DNA from 3 places in the Bacillus sp. GW823-FHT06A10 genome. Region 2 is predicted to be linked to each of the others. Evidence: riboswitches for the same ligand, from Rfam matches in the RefSeq annotation. Region 2 holds a riboswitch; each other region holds the start of a gene.
What was found. A riboswitch is a leader RNA that binds a small molecule or an ion and turns the genes downstream of it on or off. The one in region 2 is predicted to bind S-adenosylmethionine.

Region 1 (6,782 bases), 200 kb from region 2:
AGCAATACGCCAGCCAGCCATATTGAAAGTTTTTGATAACGTGTAAATTTCAATTCCTATATCTTTCGAACCATCTGCTTGCAAGAAACTAACAGGTTTTTGACCATCAAATCCGATAGCACCGTAAGCGAAATCGTGAACAACTAATATATTATGTTTATTAGCAAAATGAATGGTTGTATCAAAAAAATCTTTTGATGCAGTAGCACCTGTAGGGTTATTTGGATAGTTTAAAAACATTAACTTTGCCCGTTCAGCGATAGAGTCGTCAATTTTTTTATAATCCGGTAAAAAATGATTTTCTGCAATAAGCGGCATGGTTTCAAAGTGTGCCTTTGCTAAGGCAACCCCAGATAAATAATCTGGATAGCCTGGATCCGGAACGAGAATTGTATCACCAGGATTTGTAAAACAAATTGGTAATTCTACTAGTCCAGCCTTCCCACCAAACAAAATAGCAACTTCAGTTTTTGGGTTTAATTCGACGCCGTATTCACGTTTATAGAATGTAGTCACGGCTTCCTTTAAGCTTTCATGTCCGCGAAATGGCGGATATTTATGATGAATGGTCTTTTCGGCAGCATCTTGTAAAGCTTTTACGATATGCTGCGGTGTTGGTTGATCTGGATTACCTTGACCTAGATTAATAACATCGTGACCAGCTGCAACGACTTTGTTAACTTTTGCAACAAGTGAAGCGAAAAATTGTGTTGGCAATGATGTTACTATCTCAGAAGGTTGAAATAATTTCATACTTTCCACCTCTTTTGAAAGTTGTTACAATTCTAGTGACAAATGATATAATCTTTCCAGTATTTTGTAAAGAAAAAAATAAGAATGGGGCTGAAAAAATGAAAGTCGCATGTATTCAAATGGATATTGTTTTTGGAGATGTAGAAAAAAATATTGAGAATGCTAAAAATAAAATAAGCGAAGCTATGAAGGAAAGGCCAGATGTTATCGTCTTACCAGAACTATGGACAACAGGATATGATTTAACGAGACTTTCTGAAATTGCAGATAGGGATGGAGTGGAAACGAAAGAAAAGTTAATAGAATGGGCGAAGCAATATGATGTACATATTGTTGGTGGTTCTATAGCAAAGCAAACAGAGCAAGGCGTTACAAATACGATGTATGTTGTAAATAATGAAGGACAGCTAGTCAACGAATATAGTAAAGTACATTTATTTCAGCTTATGGATGAACATAAATATTTAATAGCCGGTAATGGTACGGGCGAATTTAAGCTGGATGATGTTGAATGCGCTGGAACAATTTGTTATGATATTCGTTTTCCAGAGTGGATGCGTGTCCATACTGCTAAAGGGGCAAAAGTATTATTTGTTGTAGCTGAATGGCCATTAGTTCGTTTAGCACATTGGCGTTTGCTATTGCAAGCAAGAGCAGTTGAAAATCAGTGTTATGTTGTTGCATGTAATAGAGCGGGAAAGGATCCAAATAATGTATTTGCGGGTCATTCTTTAATTGTGGACCCTTGGGGTGAAGTTGTAGTAGAGGCGAATGAAGAGGAATCAATTTTATTTGGAGAGCTTGAATTCGAGAAAATTAAAGAAGTACGTAAAGGAATTCCAGTTTTTGCGGATCGCCGTCCAGAATTATACAAATAAAATGTTGACAAGTGATTTTTATTCTTGGTATAGTCTTCAACATAAAGTTAAAAATTCAAAAAATTATACAACTCTTATCAAGAGCAGGTGGAGGGATTTGGCCCGATGAAGCCCAGCAACCGACCGTAATACCATTGTGAAATGGGGCGTTTATTACGCCAAAAGGCACGGTGCTAATTCCAGCAGAAAGTAAAACTTTCTGGCAGATAAGAGGGGAGAAGATAAACTTCAAACCTCTTTCTTAGTGGAAAGAGGTTTTTCTATGTTAGAAAAACCTCTGAATTTAAAAAGGGGGAGAAGACGATGGGATATTATTCATTAACAGAAATAACAGCTGTACAATATGCGAAAGATCATGGCTATTTTGAAGCAAAGGCAAATGTCGTTTGTCATGAAATTGGAGACGGAAACTTAAATTACGTGTTCAAATTAGATGATGGAGAGAAATCAATTATAATAAAACAAGCACTGCCTTATGCGAAAGTAGTTGGTGAAAGCTGGCCATTGTCTATAAAAAGAGCAACGATTGAAAGCAAGGCATTACAAATTTTTGCACAGTATGTACCGGATTATGTTCCAGTAGTGTACAGTCATGATGAAGAGTTAGCGATAACGGTAATAGAAGACTTATCAAGACTAACAATTACAAGAAAAGGATTAATAGACGGAGAAGAATATCCGCTTTTATCCCAGCATATCGGCCGTTTTCTAGCACATGTTTTATTTTACACTTCAGATTTTGGTTTACAGTCAGAAGAGAAGAGGGTACTAGAAGGTACCTTTGTAAATCCGGACCTTTGTAAAATTACAGAGGAATTAGTGTTTACAGATCCGTTTGGACATTATGATACAAATGATTATGAGCCAGATTTACAGCTAGTGGTTGATGAACTTTGGAGTGATAAAACTTTAAAACTAAAAGTAGCACAATATAAATATAAGTTCTTAACAAGAAAAGAAACTCTTATTCATGGTGATTTACATACTGGTAGTATTTTTTCGTCACCTTCTGAAACGAAAGTGATTGATCCAGAATTTGCGACATATGGCCCATTTGGATTTGACATAGGTCAATTTATTGCAAATCTATTACTAAATGCTTTATCTAGAGAAGAAGAAAAAAGAAGTGTACTATTTTTCCATATAGAAAAGACGTGGAGTTATTTTGTAGAAAATTTTACAAAATTATGGATTGGAGAAGGTGTAGAAGCATATACGAAAGAAAAACAATGGTTACCAATTATTTTGCAAAATATCTTTACTGATGCAGTTGGATTTGCCGGATGTGAACTGATTCGTAGAACAATTGGTTTAGCTCATGTAGCAGATTTAGATGAAATAGAAAATAAAGAAACAAGAATTCAAGCTAAGAAACAAGCGCTATCCTTAGGTAAAGAACTAATAAAATATGAATCTAAAAGTGCTGATATTCAACTGTTTCGAACATTATTTCAACAGACAGTTTCAGGGGGCGTAAAAGCGTGAGTACAATTGTTACTGTTCCGAGATCTGTAAGCTGGAAAGGTGATGCAATTGCGGTATTAAATCAAACGAAATTGCCGCATAGCACAGAATACAAAACATTGACGACTATTGAAGAGGTTTGGAAAAGTATCGTAATGTTAGAAGTACGAGGAGCGCCTGCAATTGGAATTGTAGCTGCATTTGGCTTGGCGCTTGCATCAAAAAAATATAACACTGTACATATTGAAGAATTTCAAAAGAAGTTTAATAGAGATTGTAATTATTTAGGAACGTCACGCCCGACAGCAGTAAATTTATTTTGGGCAATTGATCGTATGAGAGAATCTATTCGAGAGATTACTACAATAAAAGAAGCACAAAAAACATTAGAAGAAGAAGCGCTTCGCATTCAGCAGGAAGATGAAGAGGTGTGCCGAAATATTGGGGAATATGCGTTAACATGTTTTAAAGATGGCGATAATATTTTAACAATCTGTAACGCTGGAAGTATCGCAACTGCCAGATATGGAACTGCATTAGCTCCCTTTTATATTGGAAAAGAGAAAGGTGTGCGTCTACATGTATATGCGTGTGAAACGAGACCAGTTTTACAAGGTGGTCGCTTAACGACCTGGGAATTGAAGCAAGCAAATATTGATGTGACCCTTATTACAGATAATACTGCAGCTCATGCTATTCAAACGAAAGAAATAAATGCAATTATTGTAGGGGCGGATCGAATTGTCGCAAATGGAGATACGGCAAATAAAATAGGGACAATGAATTTAGCTATTTTAGCAAAGCACTTTGATATCCCATTTTATGTTGCTGCGCCACTGTCAACATTTGATGTTACGAAAGAAACTGGAGCCGAAATAATTATTGAAGAAAGAGATGAAACAGAAGTTACGAAAATCTTTGGAAAACAAGTAGCACCAATTGGAACGAATGTTTATAACCCTGCATTTGACGTAACACCGAACGAATTAATTACAGGAATTATTACTGAGAAAGGTATTATAAGCGGGGATTATAAACGAGAAATTGCATCATTATTTGAAAAACAGGCTAATACATAATAGCTTGTTTTTTTATGCCTAAATGCATTGTTTTCTCTTACTTATATAATGAAAGGAGGAGAAGAGGATGGAAGAGTGGATCAAGATGATAGGTAATGTAGGGTTTCCAATTGTTGTAACATTATATTTACTCCACCGTATTGAAAGTAAATTAGAGGGGGTAATTGTTGCAATTGAGAAGCTCCCGCGGCAATTACTAAAGTACGAAGATCCTCGCAATAAAAAATAAAGTTTGCTCTTCTTGAGCAAACTTTATTTTTTATTGAGCAGTATAGCCACCATCGATAACGACAGCTTGACCAGTAATACCTTTAGCTTTTTCACTCGCTAAAAACATAGCATAATCAGCGATTTCTTGTACTTGTAATAAGCGCTTTTGTGGGACGAGTGGATAAATAACATCTTCTAAAACATTTTCAAGTGGTACATTTCGTGTAGTAGCTAAGTCTTGTAGTTGATTACGTACAAGAGGGGTATCGACATAACCAGGGCAAAGGGCATTAACAGTAATACCATGCGTAGCACCTTCTAAAGCGGCAACTTTTGTTAATCCAATTACGCCATGTTTTGCACTATTGTAGGCAGCTTTTCCAGCAAACCCGACAAGGCCGTTAATAGAAGCGACATTAATAATACGACCATATTTTTGTTGTTTCATAATCGGAAAGGCATGCTTAATTGCGATAAACGGAGCAATTTGCATAATTTGAATTAGTAGCTCAAACTTTTCCGTTGGAAAGTCTTCAATGGGTGAAACGTGTTGCATTCCTGCGTTGTTAATTAATATATCTAATGAACCGAAATGACTAACTGTTTGAGAAATTGATGCTGTAATTTCCTCTTCAGATGTAACGTCACATTTTAAACCGATAGCTTGAAAACCTTCACTTTGTAATTGCTCAGCAGCTTCTTTCGCACGTTCTTCAAGACGATCAGTAATCACAACTTTTGCACCTTCTTTTGCAAAAGCACTTCCCATTTCATATCCAATACCACTCGCAGCACCTGTTAAAAAGACAACTCGATTTGTAACCATGATGAAAAACATCCCTTCATAATAAAGTTTTCATAGTGCTCTATTTAGAGAGGTTATAATGAAAATCCTGCAAACATTTGGAAAAAATATCGTTAGCTATCTTGTTTTGCAAAATAGTCTTTGCTATACTATTTTGTAAAGCAAGATACTTACGTTTATCTATCTTGTAAAACAAGATAGTAGGAGGATTTGAATTATGTCGACAAGTCAAATGCTGAAAGGGATCTTAGAAGGATGCTTACTTGCTATTATTTCTGAAGGCGAAATATACGGTTATGAAATGAGTGAGAAGCTAGCAAAGTATGGTTTTACAATGGCGAGTGAGGGAAGTATTTATCCGTTATTAATACGAATGCAAAAAGAAGGACTAATAACAAGCGTAATGAAGGAATCTCCATCTGGTCCAAAGAGAAAATATTACACATTAACAGAAAAAGGCGAGGAAGCACTTGATGAATTTATGGATCGCTGGGAAGCGATGCAAAGTAGTGTAGAACGTCTACTTGAAGGGAAGGGAAGGAGAAAATAATGTTATCAAGTGAAGCACGAAAGTTTTTGTTAGATATGAGATTATTTTTGACGGCAAAGAGTGTGAAAGAAAGTGATATTGAAAACTTTTTAGAAGACGCAGAACTTCATTTAATAGAAGGTGAGAGTGAGGGGAAGAGTGTAGAAGATATTTTCGGAAGCTCACCGAAAGAATATGCAAATGAACTTGTAAAAGTGATGGAAAGAGATAGACAGGAAACGTGGAAGCAAATTGGTTTTACAGTAATGAATATCGTATCTTTTTGGATTATTGCTTCTATCTTAATAGTGAATAATGGAATGTTACAGATTTCACTTATTCAGTGTATCGGTTACAGTTTTTCATTGATTTTAGTTGTTATAGGTCCTAATTTTCTACTTCGCAAAATGACCTTCGTCACAAGCTTTACAAAAACATGGTTTTCCATGTGGTCTTTAGTTATGATTGCTCCATTGTTTTTATTAGGAGCTGTTACGATATTAGATGTGATATATCCTACAAAAATGCTCACATTCACCGAAGTCCAAAGTTATATAGTAGCTGGTGGGATTTTTATGATAACAGTAGCTATAAATATATATTTTGAAGGATGGTTTAAAAACTTATATTTAATCATTCCGCTTTCTATTATGTTAATGTTTAAAACATTTACATCTGAAGATCTCATGCCAATGTTATTTCAAATTATATGTTTATATGGAAGTTTGTTTATTTTAATTTTCCTTGAAATTATGATGAAGACGAATAGAAGAGAAATGGTTAAATAAGGGAGGGGTTATAATGAATGTTTCTAAAGAAGGAGAAAAGTTTTTAATTGATACGAAAGTATATTTAATAACAAAAGGGATTAAAGAAGAAGAGGTGGACGCCTTTCTAGAAGATGCAGAGCTTCATTTAATAGAAGGTGAAAAAAAGGGGAAGACGGTAAGGGACATATTTGGTGACTCACCAAAAGAGTATGCGGAAGAATTAGCGAAAGAGATGGAGAAGGATAAAAGCGGGAGTATAAAGACTATTTTAGGAATGATAATTGGAATAGGAGG
Region 2 (6,782 bases):
AGTGCCTCACGTGAGGATTAAATGCGCCGCCTACAGAAAACCTTGTCGCCGGTCCAATTGATTTCCCTAAAATTGAACGTCCATCGTTCATTTCTTTAATCATTTTAATGAGCTCAATAGAGGACAAATCGTATACAGAAGTTGCACCAGGAAAATCACCAACGCGCGCTGGATCACCAGTTAAAGCTAACACTTCTTCCATCCCTAACGCCGATAAACCTAACAAATGAGATTGTAGTCCAATGACGTTATGATCCCTACACGTTAAATGTGTCAATACCGGGATATCATGCTTCGTTAATAACGCACCCATTGCCATATTAGAAATACGAGGCGATGCTAATGAATTATCTGCTAGAGTAATAGCATCTGCTCCCGCTCTTTTTAAAGCTCTTGCTCCTTCAAAAAACCGCTGTGTATCTAACGTTTTCGGTGGATCTAATTCCACTACAACTGTCGTTTGTTTTTTCGCTTTCTCTGCTAGAGTGACGTGAGCCTTCGAACGTTTCTCATGCGTATGAACAACTTTCGGCCTTTGAATGGTGTCTTTTTCTATTACAGGTGTAACATTCGCAACAGCGTGCTTCATACTTTGAATATGTTCTGGAGTCGTACCACAACAACCACCTAATAACCGAATACCTTGCTCAATAAATCTCGGCGTCATCGCCTCAAAATAAGCTGGGCTTCCCTCATATACGTAACGTCCCTCCACATAATTCGGGAGACCTGCATTTGGGTATGCTGATAAATAGCCATTTTGCGGAATCGATATCATTTTGAAAGCCTCCGTCATATGAAGCGGCCCTAGTTGACAATTTAATCCAACAACATTTGCACCGTAATCTATAATTTGCTTTAATATTTCATTAACATCATTTCCATTTTGAGTCGTACCTGCTTCATGTAACGCTAATTGAGCAACAATTGGAATGTTCGTTTGCTTACGCAATACTTTAACAGCATGAAGTAATTCAAATTCATCGTAAAAAGTTTCTAATAGTAATCCATCAACCTGTTCTTCTAGTAAAGCCCCTGCCTGTTCAAGTAGCATAAACTCCCTTTCCATATCAGTCGTTGTAACGGCTCCGATATGTTTCATACCACCAATTGTTCCTAAAATTGCATTTTTATCTGTAACAGATGCTTTCGCCAGTTTTACTGCCGCTCTATTAATTTCTGTAACTTGATTTTCTAAGCCGTACATACGTAATTTCGCCTCATTTGCTCCATACGTATTCGTTTGAATTACATCTGCTCCAGCAGCTACATATTGTTTATGAATCGATATAATTAAGTCTGGATCCGATACATTCAATTCTTCAAAGCTACTTTGCAAGCCATGTGAATGCAATAACGTCCCAACCGCACCATCACCTATTACAATTCCTTTTGATAATAAATCTAGTAATTTCACGAATCTCCCTCATTTCTATCAATATAAAAACCCCCTCTTCACTTTGAAGAGGGGGACATAATCGTTCCTCCTCTTATTATGCAAAACATTCGTTTTGCAGGTATTAGCACCGTTTCAAACATTTCGTTTGAAGGTTGCCGGGTTTCACAGGGCCTTTCCCTCCACCGCTCTCAATAAGAGTTGTCTTTATTATTTTATTTATGTAGCTAAAAGGAAATGCGTTCCCCTTTTAACAATGTTTGTTAATTTTTTAATAAATTTAGCATGCACAAAAGTAAAAGTCAATGACACTTGCGGAAAAATAAAAATTTTTCAAAATAAAGTTGCAATTCAATTATCTTTTGTTGTAAAGTTAAAAACATAATAAAAATTTCATACGAACATTCTTATCTAGAGAGGTAGAGGGACTGGCCCTGTGACGCCTCAGCAACCATTAACATTTTGTTAATAAGGTGCTAATTCCAGCAAATTGTGAAAGATTTGACAGATGAGAAGAAGACTCTATTCAAACCGAAAGCCTTCTTCTTAGAAGGCTTTTTTTATTTTATATTCACTTAATGTTTCAATTTAAAAAGGAGGAATTTTCACATGTCAACAATCGAAACAAAACTAGCACAAATCGGCAATCGCAGTGAAACTACAACTGGAACGGTTAATCCACCAGTTTATTTCTCAACCGCTTATCGTCATGAAGGAATTGGTAAATCTACTGGCTTTGACTATTCACGAACTGGCAATCCAACTCGAGGTCTTTTAGAACAGGCAATCGCAGACTTAGAATATGGCGAACAAGGTTATGCCTGTAGTTCAGGGATGGCGGCTGTTCTCCTCGTCCTTTCTCTATTCCGCTCTGGAGACGAACTTATTGTATCTGAAGATTTATACGGTGGAACGTATCGATTATTTTCTGAACATGAAAAAAAGTGGAATGTTCGATGTAGATACGTAAATACACAGTCTATTAAACAAATTGAGCAAGCTATCACAACTGAAACGAAGGCTATTTTCATAGAAACTCCAACTAATCCATTAATGCAAGTTACTGATATTGCTGCTGTCGCAACTGTAGCGAAAAGGCACGGACTACTTCTTATTGTAGACAACACATTCTACACACCTTATATACAGCAACCATTAACAGAAGGTGCTGACATTGTACTTCACAGCGCAACGAAATATTTAGGGGGACATAACGATGTACTAAGCGGACTTGTCATTGCAAAAGGAAAGGAACTTTGTGAAGACATCGCTCATTATCATAATGCATCAGGTGCAGTTTTAAGCCCATTTGACTCATGGTTATTAATTCGCGGTATGAAAACGTTAGCGCTTCGCATGAGACAGCATGAAGAAAATGCGAAAGCAGTTGTTGCATATTTAAATGATGAAGACGGGGTGACAGATGTATTTTATCCTGGAAGAGGCGGCATGATTTCATTTCGCCTTAAAGATGAAGCTTGGATTAATCCATTCTTACAATCTTTATCCTTAATTACATTTGCCGAAAGTCTTGGTGGTGTAGAAAGTTTAATGACTTATCCAGCAACGCAAACACATGCTGATATTCCTGAAGAAATTAGAACAGCAAACGGTGTATGTAATCGTCTTCTTCGATTCTCCGTTGGCATTGAAAATAGTAACGATTTAATTCAAGACTTAAAGCAAGCCATTAAACTTGTAAAAGAAGGTGTAAGAATATGAGTTATTCTATAGATACACTCTTACTACACAACCAATATAAACATGACTCGCAAACAGGAGCTGTGAACGTTCCTATCTATAACACATCAACTTTTCACCAGTTTGATGTAGATACGTTCGGAAAATATGACTATAGCAGGTCAGGAAATCCAACTCGTGAAGCTCTTGAAGATATCATTGCTTTATTAGAAGGTGGAACAAAGGGATTCGCCTTTGCATCAGGCATTGCAGCGATTTCCACTGCATTCCTCCTTCTTTCACAAGGTGATCACGTACTCATTTCAGAAGATGTATACGGAGGCACTTACCGAGTGATAACTGAGGTACTCTCCCGTTACGGTGTTTCACATACATTTGTTGATATGACCAATTTAGAAGAAATAAAACAAAACATGAAACCAAATACAAAGCTCTTTTATGTAGAAACACCTTCTAACCCACTTTTAAAAGTGACAGATATTCGCGAGGTTTCTAAACTCGCAAAATCTATTGGCGCTCTTACTTTTGTTGATAATACATTTTTGACACCACTATTCCAAAAACCACTTGAACTTGGAGCTGATGTCGTTCTTCATAGTGCTACAAAATTTATTGCTGGTCATAGTGATGTTACTGCCGGATTAGCAGTAGTAAAAGATGCCGAACTCGCTCAAAAGCTTGGATTTTTACAAAATGCATTCGGTGCTATTTTAGGACCTCAAGATTGTTCTCTCGTACTTCGCGGTCTAAAAACATTGCACGTACGCCTCGAGCATTCAGCTAAAAATGCCAATAAAATCGCACATTATTTACAAGAGCACGCTAAAGTACAAAATGTCTATTATCCGGGATTACAAACACATCTCGGATTTGATATTCAACAATCTCAAGCAACATCAGCTGGAGCGGTCTTATCGTTTACTTTGCAGTCAGAAGATGCACTCCGCCAATTTTTATCAAAAGTAAAATTACCTGTTTTTGCAGTTAGTTTAGGAGCTGTAGAGTCAATTCTTTCTTATCCAGCAAAAATGTCACATGCAGCACTGTCGCAAGAAGCTCGTGATGAAAGAGGAATCTCTAATTCATTACTTCGGTTATCAGTCGGTCTTGAAAATGTTAACGATTTAATATCCGATTTTGAAAATGCCCTTTCTTATGTAGAAGAACCTGTAAATGCATAGAGAAAAAGAAGATATGAGATTAGGTTTTCATATCTTCTTTTTCTGCGTTTTAGTTATATTCATTTGAATTTCTTCTTTTCTTATAGTCCATAAAAAAATAAAAGTATATCATCTATTTCTAAATAAGGGATTAATTGATATATTAAGAAATAAAAAAGGGGTAAAAATAATGGATACTTGTGCAGATATTTTAATCGTTATCGATTTACAAAATGGCGTATGTTATGGCGGAGAGCATTTATTTGATTTACAGAACTTACTAACAAAAGTAAATAAAAGAATTTCTTCATACAGAAAATCAAATAAACCAATCCTTTTTGTTCAACATTGTGATGATGATTTAGTACCCGAGAAAGAACTTTGGGCTATTCATACCGATCTTGATGTTCAAGAACAAGATTTTTTTGTAAGAAAAACACATGCAAATTCATTTTATAAAACAAACTTAAAAGAAATTTTAGATCAATTATCTGTAAATCGCATTGAATTTTGCGGTGCCCAAACAGAGTACTGTATGGATGCTACGATTAAGTTTGCCCACGGACTGGGATACGAAAACTTTATGGTACAGAAAACAACCTCTACGTTGAATAATCCTTTTATGTCCGCAAAAGAGACAATTGATTTTTACGAGAACATATGGAATCACAGATTTTTAACGTTGCTAAAAGATGAATTTTAGAATAAATGACTAATGACTTGATTATCCTAAGATTTATCAGCCGTAATCAAATATTTCATTATCACCATAAAGAAGCGAATTACATTCAGCTTCTTTTCTTTTAACCTGTTTTATATTCTATATATATCATTATAATTCCTTTGTCATATTATTTTAAAAATTTCGTATATTCATTTGAAAGAATAAGAAAATCATGATAAAATTGTGTTACAAATATATCTATATCTTTCAATTTTTAAAACGCATCGAAATTTTCACCCAAAAATGTCATTTTACAAAAACGTGCTAATTTACCTATTTTATTTACATCATGGTCTCTTTTCTTACAATTTCTTTACTTTAGGACTTTTTTTCTGCAACAACTATTTTCTTTTCTTTAAATTTTTGGTATGTATAGTATGGTATAATAGCTCACACGGAGGTGGAAAAGAACATGTTAGAAACCTTTCAAAAAGAATTAGAACTATATGAAAGTAATGCAGAATTATTAAAAGTGCTGGCTCATCCTGTTCGTTTATGTATCGTAAAAGGATTAATTGAGCGCGGTCCAAGCAACGTTTCTACAATGTACACTGGCTTAAACATGCCACAATCTACAATTTCACAGCATTTAGCAAAATTAAAAAGCGCTAAAATCGTTTCTAGTGAAAGAAAAGGATTAGAAATTTATTACAAAGTAGAGAACGAAACAATAATTCAACTCGTTCGCGTATTATTAGGTTAGGGACTAATAATCGAAGAAAAAGAACGTATTCTATATTTTTTATCTCATATCTTTAATATAAATATATATCATGAGAGGAAATATATAATACTACATAAGTCGTATTAAAAAACAAGACACAGTATATACTGTGTCTTGTTTTTTATATTGTTACATACCGCTCCAAATGTAAATGTTGCATATCTTTTGTATGTATAACAACATCAAACGCACTCCCTACTCCTCCATTCAAAATCATAGAACGAACTGCTCGATTTTGTTTTTGCGTTTCAGAAAAAGGATTCATATCTTGATGGCTCGTAAGCTGTTCTAATATCCCTGCAGCTAACAAGAACTCAGATTGTTTCTTATGCCATACCGCACTCATTCCTTGCATACTAAACATCTCCTTTAGCTCGTCCCAATGAATATGAGTAGTAAGATCCATTTCACCTGGATGCGCTAGTGGGTTACGTATTAGCTTATGCTGATAATAACCTCGCAAACTTCCTTCACGATGTGCTGGATGCATCCATTCTTCTTTTGTGTATCCGTAATCAACTGTAATACATATACCTTTTTGAAACCATTTCGCGATTTCTTTTATATACTCCTCCATCACAATTGGTACTTCAAAACGTTGCCCTTCAGCAATATGAATATTATATTTCAATAAATATCGACCAATTCTTTTATCTAACGGCCTACATACTTCTGAAAGGTTTCCTTCCTCTGTATATGTAATACGTACTTCATACAACATACCATTTCTTTTCTCAATTATTTCAACAGGAAATGCATCAAACAACTCATTCGAAAAGAGAATTCCCTCGAAAGAATCTCCTATTTCACTATAGGAGGTATAGTACGATACATTAGAAAATGAGCCAAGTTGCTCCTGCTGTAATTTCCTATGAAAAGGGCTCACTTCAATCATTGAATAGTTTAAATCAATAAAGGTTTTTGGAGATAATTGCTTCCATTCTTGTAAAACATCATAGGCAAACTTTCCAGTTCCCCCACCAACCTCACAAATATTCGAAGCAACTTCACCATTTTCAACAAGACGAATAAAAAGTTTAGCAAAAGTTTTTGCAAAAACAGAGGATACATTGCTAC
Region 3 (6,782 bases), on a different contig from region 2:
AAGCGCAGAGCATATTTCGTTCCAGTACGAAAAAAATAGTCCGCTTATTTTACGTGATTTATCAGTTTCGATTGAAAAAGGAAAATGGGTAGCGCTCGTTGGAAAGAATGGGACAGGGAAGTCTACACTGTTAACGCTTTTAGCTGGTTTGCAAAAAGTGAGAAGAGGGAAAGTAAAGTGGAATGGGAAAGTGATACATAAAATTGATTCGAAAGAACGATTTAAAAGTATTGGGTATGTATCGCAGCATCCATATTATCATTTTACATTTGATACAGTGTGGGATGAGGTGTATGAACGTGCACGTGAATTATACGGAGAACAAGGAAAAGAAATAGCAGAAGATACGCTAAAACAGTTTTGGTTGTACTCGCTTAAAGAACGCCATCCGCACGATTGTAGCGGAGGAGAGCAACAATTACTTGCGTTATGTACGACATTATTATCAAAGCCAACTTTATTATTACTGGATGAACCGACAAAGGGGCTAGATCCGTGGAAGAAAGAAAGAGTAGGAGAGCTATTTAGGAAGCTACAAAAAGAAGGTACAACAATTGTAATGGCAACGCATGATATTGAGTTTGCAGCGAAATACGTGGATCAATGTATGATGTTATTTGATGGGACAGTCATTATGAATGATGCACCGAAAGAATTTTTTAGTGGTAACTTCTTTTATACAACATCTATTAATCGATTCATTCGAAAAGAATTGCCATATGCATTAACGTGGGAGGATGTGTACGAAGCGTGTCCAAACGATATGTTGCATTCATAATAGGTATTTTTGCAGTAATAATAGGCACATTACTCTTTACTACACTTATTATGGACGGTTATTACATGTTAAGTAGTTTGTTTTTATTAGTTGTTATTATGTTACCTTTCTATATCCGTTTTGAAAGGAAGTCGTTTGTTTCACGTGAAATTGTTCTCGTTGCTGTATTAGCGGCAATTGCAGCAGTTAGCCGCGTACCATTTTCTATTTTACCGAGTGTACAACCAACTTCTTTTGTTATTATCGTTTCTGCAATTGTGTTTGGAAGTGAAGCGGGTTTTATGATCGGTGCAACAGCAGCGATTGTGTCTAACATCTTTTTAGGGCAAGGTCCGTGGACGCCGTGGCAAATGTTTTCATGGGGTATGATTGGTTTTATAGCTGGATTATTGCGTAATACATTTTTAATGAAAAAGCTATGGGGGAGACTTCTTTACGGAGTAATTGTTGGTTTTTTATTTGGTTGGATTATGAATTTCTGGGGCCTTCTCGGTTTTATACGAGAAGCAACGTGGGAAACTGTCATTTCGTATTACATCGCAAGTTTTTACTTTGATTTAAGTCATGCGATTTCGAATGTTATTTTCTTACTACTATTTAGTACGTCTTGGATTACGATTCTCACAAGATTTAAAAAGAAATACGGTATATTAGATAAGCATAACATAGCATAGAAAAGCATACTCATATAAGGTAGGGTCGCGACTTACATATTCGTTTGCCTCTTTCATGCTTCTTACATATTGTAAGGAGCATTTTTTATTGTCAAAAAATAGTCCAATATATATCCGTTACTATATAAAATTATTTGTATAATAATAGGTGAGAACTATTTTCAAAAGGGAGGTGTATAGTTAATGAAGTTAGTTATTCCGAAGCAACATGGTGCATGGGCGATGCTTGCTATACCATTTCTATTAAGTGTCATACTTGGAAAACCTACTATATATCACATTCCATTGTTTATAGCTTGGTTCTTTATCTATTTAGCTACGTATCCATTCCTTATGTACATAAAACAAAAACGAAAAAAAGAGTATTTACATGCTTCAATTGTATATTTTATTATTGCGTTCGTATTTGGGATGATTTCTCTATTATATGAATGGCGCATTCTTTTATTCGTAATAGTCATGATTCCACTATTTATAGTAAATATGCATTATGCTCGTCAAAAAAATGAAAGGGCACTATTAAATGATATTTGTGCGATCATTGTGTTTTGTGTTGGTGGGTTAATTAGTTATTATTTTTCAATGAAACAAATCGATCATACAGCATTATTCATTGCACTTATTTCATTCTTATACTTTTTAGGAAGTACGTTTTATGTGAAAACGATGATACGTGAGAAAAATAATCCGAAGTATCGTTTTATATCTTGGGGTTATCATATTCTATTAACAATCATTGTATTTGCAATTAATCCGTGGTGCTCCCTTATTTTTATACCAAGTGTCATTCGAGCCATTATATTGTATGGCAAAAAAATTTCTATTATAAAAGTAGGGGTTTTAGAAATTGTGAATTCTGTATATTTTTTAATCATAACGGCAATAATTATGAAGTATGCCATTTGAAAAAACTTCCCACCTTATGATGGGAAGTTTTTTCAATCTTGTTCTAAAATGTGAACGGTGTAATCGCAGCGTTGAATAGCTTGTTCGATCGCATAAAGGGATTGCTCAATACGAGCGCGATTAAAATCTTTTTCAACAGTCTGTAGTGCTTCTTCTAAACAATGTTTTGCTTCTTGTAATGATTGAAAAGAATCTTGTACATATCCGCGAGCATTTTGATGCATTTCATAATCCTCCTTGCATATTCATATATGTATAGTATGAACAGTAAAGAAGAAAATATTATTTGTTATATTTGTTTGACAATTAAAATGAAATTACGTATAGTAAGAATTAAGTGAATATTTCTTATCCAGAGAGGTGGAGGGACTGGCCCGATGAAACCCAGCAACCGCGATGCAGGTGCTAATTCCAGCAGAACATATTTGTTCTGGGAGATAAGACGAAGATATATACGTAACTTCTTCTTATCGGAGAGGTTTTTTTGTTGCAAAAAAACCGATTACGAAAATTTATATTAAGAAGAAAGGGGTTGCGCATTGCTGTGACACTCGAAAAATACGTAAAACTGCGTAGTACAGTTTATGAATATATGATAGAGCAAGATAAGCCAATATCATTGTTAGATATTCAAGAACATATCGTTTCGCATCATGAAGGAAAATTCACGAAAAAGATGTTACATCAATTTTATTTATCAAGACTATTAGATGAACTGAAACTGGATGGGAAAATTACATTAGCTGATGAATATCTCTATACTGAAAAAGGGGTATTTTATAAGGCGAGAAAAGGGAGCTAAGCTCTCTTTTTTTTAAAATAACGGAGTATGTAGAGTAAAAGACTGCTTAAGCAGCCTGATACAGGGAATGGTGTTGAGTGTGTAGTGTCAAAAATTGAATGTGCCTGAAAGAGGCAATTCGTATCGGCTGCAAATGAAAAGAGACACCTTCGCCGAATAGGTGTCAGTCGTTTTGTCACGTAGACTTGCTACTTAACAGTAATTAGAATAACATGCAGGATTTTTGAAGTCAAAAGGGAATTAAAGGAAGGGGTACAATTATGTACGCTTACTTATTAAAAGATATAACGAAATGGATCCCAAAGTACATTGTAGATAAGGGATATGAATATTATGAAGATGGACATGTAGAAGATGTTGAAATACAAGATAAAAAAGTGTTTGCTTTCGTTACTGGAAATGCAGGGAATTATGAAGTAGTTATCGATCTCGAAGATTTTTCAAAAAGTAGTTGCGAATGTCCGTATGAAAATTATTGTAAACATATGGCGGCAGTTGTTTATGATATTCAAGGTGCTGGTGAGAGTGCAGTTAAAGAGAAACTGAAAGATTTAGAAAAAGAAGAGTTACTTACTGTATTAAATCGACTGTTGCAAAGTTCGAAAAACGTACAAATTGTAGAGAAGTTATTAAAGAAGGGATAACTTTAACGATAGAGGGAGTTGTTTTGTAGTGAACGTACTGATTATATACGCTCATCCTAATCCTTCAAGTTTTAACGGGGCAATTTTAGAGCATGTGCAAAAAGGGCTACAGGAAACAAATCATTCGGTTACGTTGCTTGATTTATACAAGGAACAATTTGATCCGGTACTTGTATTCAATGAAGAGAAGAAAAGACGTGATTTAATAAATGAAGAAGAGACAGCGCGGTATAGAAAATTAGTGGAAGAAGCAGATACACTTCTCTTTATATATCCGATATGGTGGTGGGGGATGCCAGCTATTTTAAAAGGTTTTATTGACCGTATTTTCGTAGCTGGATTTGCTTATAAATATGAAGGGGCTCTGCCGAAAGGATTATTGCAAGGGAAAAAAACGTGGGTTATTAATACGTTAGACTCGCCTCTATGGTACGTCGCATTGTTATATCGATCAGCAGATTGGATTATGATGAAGAGAGGTGTTTTACGTTTTTGTGGCATTCGTGATATAAAACGGTCAGTTTTTCAATCTGTGAAAACGAGTAAAGTATCAAAGCGCGAAAAATGGTTATTACAAATAGAAGAAAAGGCTCGTACATTATGAATGAAGTCGATCGTATTATAAACTGTTGTCAGTATGATAACGAACTTTTTCGGAAGTATATTACGTGTTTACTTCAATTGAAAAAATGCAGCGATACATTTCAACAAATTCAAATAGAGTTAAGAAATGATTATTTAATAAGGGGAATTTGTGAAAGAGAAGTTGATGAGGTAGTACGGGGAAGTAAAGAATATGAAATGCATTTTCTTCCTAAAGTATTACAGTGGAATTTTTTGAGGGAACATCCACACCTGATTGGAAAAATTTGCGAAGATTTTTTTGCATTTGAGTCACTACATCTTAAGGACATAGAGTGGAATACAGTTATAAATTGCATGGGAAATAAATGATTTATTATGTAAAAAAGCTAGTATAAAACTAGCTTTTCGTTTAAATAAATAAGAAGCATAGACTAATGATAAAACCTGCATATAGTAAGTTCACAACGCAAAATCCCATAATATCACGAGCACCTAAACCAGCTATCGCTAATGCTGGTAATGCCCAGAAAGGTTGAATTAAATTCGTCCAAGCATCGCCCCACGCAATGGCCATTGCAGTTTTTGCAGCAGGTACACCAAGTTCAGCGCCAGCTGGAATCATAATTGGTGCTTGCACGGCCCATTGACCGCCACCAGATGGAACGAAAATATTAACGATGCCAGCACTTAAAAATGTAAAGAGCGGAAAAGTCGTTTCATTTGAAATGCTAATAAAGAAATTAGAAATAGCTCCTCCAAGTGAAAGTCCTTCACTATTTACTCCAATCATCATGCCCATAATTCCTGCGTAAAACGGAAATTGAAGTAAAATGCCAGAAGCACTTTTCGTAGAGTCTGAAAAAGCGCGAATATACTGAATCGGAGTACGGTGGAAAATAAGACCGGCAATTAATAACATAAAAATCACGATATCGAGAGTAAGGTTAAAACCTTTCGTATAAAAGTAATTGAAAATATAAATGAGACCTAACAATCCAACGCAAAGTGTAATAATAATGCTATTTTCCATCTTTTCAGCGAACGTATTATTTTCTACTTCTTGAGCAGCAGCTTCTTCATGGAACACGCTAGGATCTACAGTTATCGTATGTTTTTCATCTGGATGCATCGCTTTATTAATGAGAGGCATCGTAACGAGAAAAATAATAACTGGAACGAGAGCGTATGGTGAGAATAACGTTTCTGTTATCGGAATCGCCTCTTTAATACTTCCAGCAGTCGTTTTAATTAACGTTTCACCGCCTGTTGCTAACGTAAGAGGGATAGAGGCAGAAAGACCGGCATGCCAAATGAGAAATCCAGAGTAAGAAGAGGCAATTGCTAGTCTATAATCTAATCCGTCCAGTTGCCTTGCCACTTCTTTTGCGTATAAAACAGATACAATAATTCCAAAGCCCCAGTTTATGTATGCACCAAGTAAACTTACAATTGAAATGGCAATAATGCCTTGGCCATTCGTTTTTGGTAGTCTGGCAGCTTTCGTTAATCCTTTTTTAATAAGAGGAGCATTTGCTAAAGCAGATCCAGTCACGAGTACAAGCGCCATTTGCATAGAAAAGGCGAGGAGTCCCCAAATTCCATTACCCCAGTGATTAATCATTTCTACAGGTGTTTGGTGAGTCGCAAACATACCAAAGAAGATAACGAAAACAGTTAGTAAACATGATAAAATAAACGGTTCTGGCAAGAAGCGTTGCACTAAGGCGACGCAACCATTTGTAAAGGAACGAAACAAAATAGATCAACCTCCTTATGTATATGTATTAAAATTATTCGAGGTTGTTTGGGAGATAACCTTTAATGTAAAGAAAATTCAGATATTTATAGAGTGGTAATTTATTGATAGGTTGATATAGAGCCTTGTATCAGATTCTGCTTTTAATATACTAGAAGAAAACGGTTGGAAATGGGGTAGCACTTATAAGGATAAGTATAGAGAAAGGTTACTAGCTGGCTTCAAAGCAACTGTTGCAAAATGGTCAAAAAATAAAGTTCATCATCCCTGAAGAAACTTTATTTTCATCTATAGAAGAAATTTTCGACCAATATGAACAGACAATCTTTGTAAGGGAAGTGTTTTAAAGGAAACGATTAATTTATTATCTTTTTAATAAAGTGATAGAAAGCTTCATTAAAAAGATGAAGCTTTCTACTTATAAAAGATAACAAAAATAATACATTCATTACTACATTTGTGTGCGAATTCAAGAAAAATTAAACCACCTAGCTCCTAAAGAGAATATAGGAAGCAGATGGTTTAGATGTTTTGAGAAGTATCCTGTTTTCAGGATTTAGTTAAGATTATTGATTTGCATTTTTATATCGATTAAATTTAAGTTTCTGGAATAATTGTAATAGCAACGGTCCGAATC

Region 1: another riboswitch for S-adenosylmethionine. It lies ahead of mtnK (S-methyl-5-thioribose kinase); the one in region 2 lies ahead of metI (cystathionine gamma-synthase/O-acetylhomoserine thiolyase).
Region 3: another riboswitch for S-adenosylmethionine. It lies ahead of AC1Q8M_RS12660 (hypothetical protein); the one in region 2 lies ahead of metI (cystathionine gamma-synthase/O-acetylhomoserine thiolyase).

What each region holds. Positions count from the first base shown of each region.
Region 1 covers NZ_JBXAHT010000002.1:772,037-778,818, forward strand. The annotation lists gene AC1Q8M_RS18910 (pyridoxal phosphate-dependent aminotransferase) at 1-753, opposite strand, end outside; gene AC1Q8M_RS18915 (carbon-nitrogen family hydrolase) at 768-1,631, shown strand; SAM riboswitch class I at 1,703-1,844, shown strand; gene mtnK (S-methyl-5-thioribose kinase) at 1,935-3,116, shown strand; gene mtnA (S-methyl-5-thioribose-1-phosphate isomerase) at 3,113-4,174, shown strand; gene AC1Q8M_RS18930 (YvrJ family protein) at 4,242-4,403, shown strand; gene AC1Q8M_RS18935 (3-hydroxybutyrate dehydrogenase) at 4,434-5,210, opposite strand; gene AC1Q8M_RS18940 (PadR family transcriptional regulator) at 5,407-5,739, shown strand; gene AC1Q8M_RS18945 (DUF1129 domain-containing protein) at 5,739-6,506, shown strand; gene AC1Q8M_RS18950 (DUF1129 domain-containing protein) at 6,520-6,782, shown strand, end outside.
Region 2 covers NZ_JBXAHT010000002.1:576,973-583,754, reverse strand. The annotation lists gene AC1Q8M_RS17795 (bifunctional homocysteine S-methyltransferase/methylenetetrahydrofolate reductase) at 1-1,417, opposite strand, end outside; SAM riboswitch class I at 1,488-1,597, opposite strand; SAM riboswitch class I at 1,801-1,911, shown strand; gene metI (cystathionine gamma-synthase/O-acetylhomoserine thiolyase) at 2,006-3,118, shown strand; gene metC (cystathionine beta-lyase) at 3,115-4,278, shown strand; gene AC1Q8M_RS17780 (cysteine hydrolase family protein) at 4,448-4,960, shown strand; gene AC1Q8M_RS17775 (ArsR/SmtB family transcription factor) at 5,394-5,684, shown strand; gene AC1Q8M_RS17770 (class I SAM-dependent methyltransferase) at 5,827-6,782, opposite strand, start outside.
Region 3 covers NZ_JBXAHT010000001.1:2,482,799-2,489,580, reverse strand. The annotation lists gene AC1Q8M_RS12680 (ABC transporter ATP-binding protein) at 1-778, shown strand, start outside; gene AC1Q8M_RS12675 (ECF transporter S component) at 751-1,452, shown strand; gene AC1Q8M_RS12670 (YwiC-like family protein) at 1,636-2,358, shown strand; gene AC1Q8M_RS12665 (hypothetical protein) at 2,391-2,582, opposite strand; SAM riboswitch class I at 2,704-2,802, shown strand; gene AC1Q8M_RS12660 (hypothetical protein) at 2,843-3,160, shown strand; gene AC1Q8M_RS12655 (SWIM zinc finger family protein) at 3,421-3,804, shown strand; gene AC1Q8M_RS12650 (NAD(P)H-dependent oxidoreductase) at 3,833-4,408, shown strand; gene AC1Q8M_RS12645 (hypothetical protein) at 4,405-4,758, shown strand; gene AC1Q8M_RS12640 (short-chain fatty acid transporter) at 4,799-6,145, opposite strand; gene AC1Q8M_RS12635 (transcriptional regulator) at 6,743-6,782, opposite strand, start outside.